Regions from separate parts of the Cellulophaga sp. 3_MG-2023 genome, predicted to be linked through region 2. Evidence: riboswitches for the same ligand, from Rfam matches in the RefSeq annotation. Region 2 holds a riboswitch; the other holds the start of a gene.

Region 1 (3,427 bases), on a different contig from region 2:
CAGAAAATATAATTAAAAAAAAGCCTATCCATTGCCAGTGATTAGGTTGTTCTTGGTAAATAAAAATAGCACCTATAAATGTAAAAAAAGGTCCTGCAGAGCGTATGGGTGTTACAATAGTAATGGGTAAATGCTTTAGCGCTTGGTATGCTAAAACCCAAGAGCCAGCCATTAGCATAGATTTTACAACAATATAACCGTGTTTTTTCCAATGAATATCTGTAATGTAAAAACCTACTTCTTTAGTGTATTCAGGATAAAATTTAGAACCTAAATAAAAAGGTAATAACAGCAAAAAACCTGCTGTTATAGTCCCTAAAAGTACAGGAAACACTTCATTACCTTGTACAGCGTGCTTTTTACATAAATTATGTAACCCTAAAAATAAAGCCGATAAAAGACCTAAATACATCCACATAGCCGCGAAGATAACTTTTTAGATAAATTTTAATAGAACTATATCTTAATTTATACTAGTTTTCTTCAATTTAAAAGGATATAAGCTAATGTAAATAATGGTGTAGATAAATAACAAAAGTAAATACCAAGTATTACCAATAAGTTCTGTGTAAGTTAGGTTTCCATCAGAAAAACTCAAAATCATTAATACTTGTGCTCCATAAGGTAGTAAACCTTGTGTAATACAGGCAAAAATATCTAAAATTGAAGCTGTATTTTTATTATCTAATTTATACTCATCATTAATGGTTTTTGCAATAGAACCAGAAATAATAATAGAAACTGTATTGTTTGCTATAGCCATATTTACTGTACTAACTAAGGTTGCAATACCAAATTGAGCAGATTTTTTACTCTTTATAAGGGTTTTAATCTTATTTAAAATATAATCTATACCGCCATTTTTAGCTACTAATGCAGCTAATCCACCAGATAGTAATGATAGTAGAAAAATCTCTGTCATACTTGTAAATCCATTGTAAGCAATTTTGGTAGATTCAATAAGTGTAAAATCACCATAAAAAATACCAATTGCGGCAGCTATTAATACACCTAACAATAGTGTAACAAATACGTTTACGCCAATTACAGATAGCGCAATTACTAATATGTAAGGAACTATTTTTAGTAATGAATAATTGTATGTAACATCTTCTAAATTGTTAGACTCTAAAGCAGCGCCTTTAACTATTAAAATAGCAATTGTAAAGAGTGCTGCTGGTAAAGCAATTTTTATGTTTTGCTTAAATTTATCACTCATTTTTACGCCTAAGGATTGTGTTGCTGCAATTGTAGTATCTGATATTACCGAAAGGTTATCTCCAAACATAGAACCACCTAATAGAGCGCCGCAAAGTATAGCTAATGACACACCTCCTTTATCTGCAAAGCCAATAACAATAGGAGTTAGTGCAACTATTGCACCAACAGATGTGCCTGTAGATATAGATAAAAATGCAGCAATTATAAATACTCCAAAGTAGATATATTGTATGGCTATAAAATCTAAACCAAGGTTTACAATAGCATCTACACTACCAGTTTCTTTTGTAATTGTAGCAAAAGCACCAGCTAACAAATATATTAAACACATTGTTAGTATTTTACTATCTCCGCAACCAGCTAAAAGTGTTTCTATTTTAGATTTTATGCTTTGTTTAAAAATTAAAAAAGCTACAATAATACCGGCTATAACTGCTATAGGTGCAGGTAAAGCATAAAAATCATTTTGATAAATACCTACACCTAAAAATGTAAATACAAATACAAATAATGGGAGTAAAGCAATAAACCTAGGCTTGTTGTTTTTAATAGATGTCATTTTTTTAGTTTTGCAGAACCAAAAAGAAAAGGACAAATAAGTGGATCTGAATTAACATTTTTTCCAAAGTATTGGCTTATCCTTTTTTAGCACCTTGCTTGTTAATGCAGGTTGCTATCTCTTTTTTGAGATTCTTGATAATTAAGTGCGTAAAACTAAAGTATAACAACGAGATAAAATCATAATTTTCTGTTATTTTTTAAGTTCTCTTTTTCTTGCTATAATACAGAATGTACTTAAACTCACTAATAACAACATCATCTTACAGTTAAACAAATTAGTACTTCCTAAGGCTCCAAAATAATCTGCATAATTAATATTGTTAATGTTTGCGTAGGTTATCATAAAAAACAAGACCTCAAAAAGTTTTTTTCCTTTAGATAATATACCAAGCGTAACTACTAATAATACTATAAATATACTTCCCAACAATATAGAAACTACAGATGAAAAATTTAAGTTAATGGCCAAACGTAATATTAATGGTAAAGCTAAAAAAATGAATAAGCAAACACCCGCTAATAGTTGAGAAAACAGAACTCTAGAAATAGGCTTGTAAGCAGAGTAAGAAAAATAGTCTACATTATATGTTGTTTCTTTTACCGATAAATCTGAAATCCTGTGTACTTGTAAAAACCATAAAATAGGTAAAATAAATTTGAAAGAAACAGCTATTGGAAGAAATAGTAAAAGTAACATTCCCAATATGTTAATAATCCATAACCACTTTTTTCCTTTACGAAGTATAAGTAGCATTTCTGCTTTTAATAATGGATAAATACTATAATTTATTTGCGCATTAGATAGTTCTTTTAAATTAATTTGGTGTGTTGTATTAGGCTTATTTATGCTCTTTTCTTGTTCCTTAGATGTAGAATACTTAGTTATATTAAATCGATGAAAAAATTTGGACAAAACAAGTATTATAATAAGACCTAAAACCACCAATAGAAAACGACTTACAACAAAAGAAGTAGGGAAATCTATACCGTTAAATTCAAATTTGTTTAAGTTACTTGTATTTCCTACTATATATCCTATTGCTAAATTTGTATCTGTTGTAGATTTTGTAATGGTTTTAACTTGTTTCTCTAATTGATGTATTACAACATTGCTTCCTAAAATGTCTAATGTGTAACTGTTTTCTGTTTTAGGAGAAAACAAAATTAGAGTAGAATAAATAATAAAGAATAAGACATTTTGTAAAACAGAATATTTACTTAATACTAATTCAAAAACAACAGCAATAACAGCAATGCAAAATAATGCAGGAGCCGTAATAAGAGCGTATGGTTTTATAAACTGTAAAAGGTTAAAAGAATAATTATCATTATATAAAAAGAAAAGTATGATGCTCATTATAAAAACTACAAGAGCTATAGTTAAAAGAACTAAAAAGTTACTTAATACTTTACTAAGTAAATAACTAAAATTTTTAATTCTTGTAGTAGCTATAATTTGTCCAACTTTAGTATTTATATCCGTTTTTATAGCACTATTAACAAGATAAAAACCTATTAATGATAAAAAAATACTTGTCATTATAGCGGTAACATAGCCAAACCAAGCAGAATTATAAACGCCAATATAATCTGCTATTCTAATTGTAGAATAGTTAGCATTAGGCTCTGGTACAAAAGTATACGC
Region 2 (3,427 bases):
TTTCGCATAAAATATTACAAGAACTTGCCGCATTGCGTAGAGAGGGTAAACAAATTTCTTATTTACGCCCAGATGCTAAGGCGCAAGTAACTATAGAATATTCAGACGATAACGTGCCACAGCGTATAGATACTATTGTTGTGTCTACACAGCATGACGATTTTGATGCTAATGATGAAAAAATGTTAGCGCAAATAAAATCAGATATTATCTCTATTTTAATGCCTAAAGTAATAGCGCAATTTCCAGAGAAGGTACAAGCATTATTTACAAGCAAAATACAGTACCACATTAACCCAACAGGTAAATTTGTAATTGGTGGTCCACACGGAGACACAGGTCTTACAGGACGTAAAATTATAGTAGATACCTACGGTGGTAAAGGCGCCCATGGTGGTGGAGCATTTAGTGGTAAAGATCCAAGTAAAGTAGACCGTAGTGCAGCATATGCAGCAAGGCACGCAGCTAAAAATTTAGTAGCAGCAGGTATTGCAGATGAGATTTTGGTACAAGTAAGTTACGCCATTGGTGTGGTAGAGCCAACTTCTATTTATGTAGACACATACGGTACTGCAAAAGTAAATTTAACAGACGGAGAAATTGCCAAAATAGTAGCGCAAATTTTTGATATGCGCCCGTTTGCCATAGAAGACCGTTTAAAGCTAAGAAACCCTATTTATTTAGAAACCGCAGCTTATGGTCATATGGGGAAAGAACCAAAAACAATCACAAAAGTTTTTGAGTCTCCATACAATGGTAAGGTAGAGAAAGAAGTAGAACTTTTTACTTGGGAAAAACTAGATATGGTAAGCGCAGTAAAAACCGCTTTTAACCTTTAAAATAAAGTTTTTAATAATATATAAGTGCTTTGCTGTAACGGTAAAGCACTTTTTTTGTGTTTAATATTTTGCTATTTATTTGGGTGTTACCACAAGGGTCGGGCTTTTTGTTGCAATCTTTTTTAAGAAAAATAAAAAAGGATTTTCACTACAATCCCTAACACAAATAAAGTTTTAATTTAAAAAATCGTTACAAAAACAAACAATTATTGTGTTTCTGTTATTTAAGCTTGTTAAAAAGGTTAAAATCAATATTTTTTCAAAAAAGATTAGGATATTAAATTTTTCTGAACATATATTTGTAGCTCAAAGTTCAAAACACTTATTGAATAGTTATCAAGAAAGGCGGAGGGATTAGACCCAATGAAGCCTTAGCAACCCTTTGTTCAAACAAAGAAGGTGCTAAATTCTACCAAGTACATCGGTACTATAGGCAGATAACGAAACAAGCTTTTTTATTTCAAAAAAGGTAAATTTCCAATTTCTTTTTAACTCATTTAATTTTAAACCATCTTGCAAAGTCGGCAAGGCGTGGTTTTGACTTTTTTATTTTTTCAATTTAAACTATAAAAAACAAAATTATGAGTACTCAAAAATTAGCAACAAAAGCATTACACGCAGGTCACACTCCATCAGAAACAGCAGGTACAAGAGCAGTGCCTATTTATCAAACGTCGTCTTATGTTTTTAAAGATACAGACCACGCAGCAAACTTATTTTCTTTATCAGAATTAGGATTTATTTACACGCGTTTAAACAATCCAACAAATCAAATATTACAAGACAGACTAGCAGCAGCAGAGGGTGGTGTAGGAGCAGTAGTATTTGCATCTGGTACAGCAGCAATTTCTACAGGTTTATTAACGCTTTTAAGAGCAGGAGACCACATTGTAGCATCTAGCAGTTTGTACGGTGGTACATTTAATTTGTTAAATGTAACCTTACCAAGATTAGGTATTACAACTACTTTTGTAGATGCATCTAATCCAGAGAGTTTTGGTAAAGCAGTGCAAGAAAATACAAGAGCATTTTTTGTAGAGTCATTAGGAAATCCTAAGCTAGATGTTTTAGACTTAAAAGCAATTTCTAAAGAAGCAAAAGCAGCACAAGTGCCATTTATTGTAGACAATACAGTAGCATCACCAGCATTACTAAACCCAATAGAGCACGGTGCAAACTTGGTAATACACTCGCTAACAAAATACATAGGCGGACAAGGAACTTCTTTAGGAGGTGCAATTGTAGACGCAGGTACTTTTGACTGGACAAATGGAAAGTTCCCAGAGTTTACAGAACCATCTGCCGGGTACCACGGTTTGGTGTATAGTGAGGCTCTTGGTAATGCTGCATTTACGTATAAATTAATTTTAGAAGGTTTAAGAGATTTCGGAGGAGCTTTAAGTCCGTTTAATGCATTCCAAATTATACAAGGTTTAGAAACTTTACCAGTGCGTATAAAACAACATAGTGCAAACGCATTAGAATTGGCTACTTGGTTAGAGGGTAGAGATGAGGTTGCTTGGGTAAACTATCCAGGGTTAAAAAGCAATAAATACTATGACTTAGCCAAGGAGTACTTACCAAAAGGTCAAAGTGGCTTAGTTACATTTGGTGTAAAAGGTGGCTTTGAAGCTGCTAAAAAACTAACAGATGCCACTAAAATATTCTCTCTTTTAGCAAACATAGGAGATACAAAATCTTTAATAATTCACCCAGCAAGTACAACGCATCAACAATTAACAGCAGAGCAGCAAGAGTCTGCAGGTGTTGGTCAAGATTTAATTCGTTTGTCTGTTGGTTTAGAGGATATAGAAGATTTAAAGTTAGACTTAGAAGAGGCTTTTAAAGCTATATCTACAGTTACAGCTTAATAAACTTACGTTCTCAAAATAAATTACAAATAACCTAATAATTATTTAGGTTAAAACAGCTTACTATGTTGCATCATATCAAACTAAAAAAATATACAACGCTAAGTGGTAGCACACAAGATATAGACTTGTCATATCAGGTATTTGGAGCAGAATTGCACACCGCGCCAATTGTACTTGTAAATCACGCTTTAACAGGTAACTCTAATGTTTCTGGTGAAGATGGCTGGTGGTCTACACTAATAGGTGAAGGCAAATGTATAGACACCACAAAATACACGGTATTGTCTTTTAATATTCCTGGTAATGGTTTTGATGGCTTTATTATAGAAAACTATAAAGATTTTGTAGCTAAAGATATTGCTCATTTGTTTTTATTAGGATTAAAAGAACTAAATATCAATTCGCTTTTTGCAATAATAGGAGGTTCTTTAGGAGGTGGTATTGCCTGGGAGATGGCTGCACTAAATCCAAAATTAACGCAGCATTTAATTCCGGTTGCATCAGATTGGAAATCTACAGACTGGCTTATTGCAAACTGTCAAATTCAAGAACAGTTTTTGGTAAACTCTAAGCAACCTGTACATGATGCCCGTATGCACGCAATGTTATGCTACCGTACACCAGAATCTTTTAAGGCTCGTTTTAACCGAAGCACAAATGAAGAACAACAGTTATTTAATGTGGAAAGTTGGCTAACCCACCACGGTAAAAAAT

The links. A riboswitch is a leader RNA that binds a small molecule or an ion and turns the genes downstream of it on or off. The one in region 2 is predicted to bind S-adenosylmethionine.
Region 1: it holds a riboswitch for S-adenosylmethionine, as region 2 does, so the genes downstream of both, Q4487_RS02305 (Na+/H+ antiporter NhaC family protein) here and Q4487_RS06580 (O-acetylhomoserine aminocarboxypropyltransferase/cysteine synthase family protein) in region 2, are expected to answer to the same signal.

Annotation. Positions count from the first base shown of each region.
Region 1 is NZ_JAUOPS010000001.1:570,354-573,780, forward strand. It holds gene Q4487_RS02300 (DMT family transporter) at 1-418, opposite strand, end outside; gene Q4487_RS02305 (Na+/H+ antiporter NhaC family protein) at 464-1,780, opposite strand; SAM-I-IV-variant riboswitch at 1,828-1,926, opposite strand; gene Q4487_RS02310 (hypothetical protein) at 1,973-3,427, opposite strand, start outside.
Region 2 is NZ_JAUOPS010000002.1:371,006-374,432, reverse strand. It holds gene metK (methionine adenosyltransferase) at 1-839, shown strand, start outside; SAM riboswitch class I at 1,170-1,283, shown strand; gene Q4487_RS06580 (O-acetylhomoserine aminocarboxypropyltransferase/cysteine synthase family protein) at 1,421-2,710, shown strand; gene thrA (bifunctional aspartate kinase/homoserine dehydrogenase I) at 2,776-3,427, shown strand, end outside.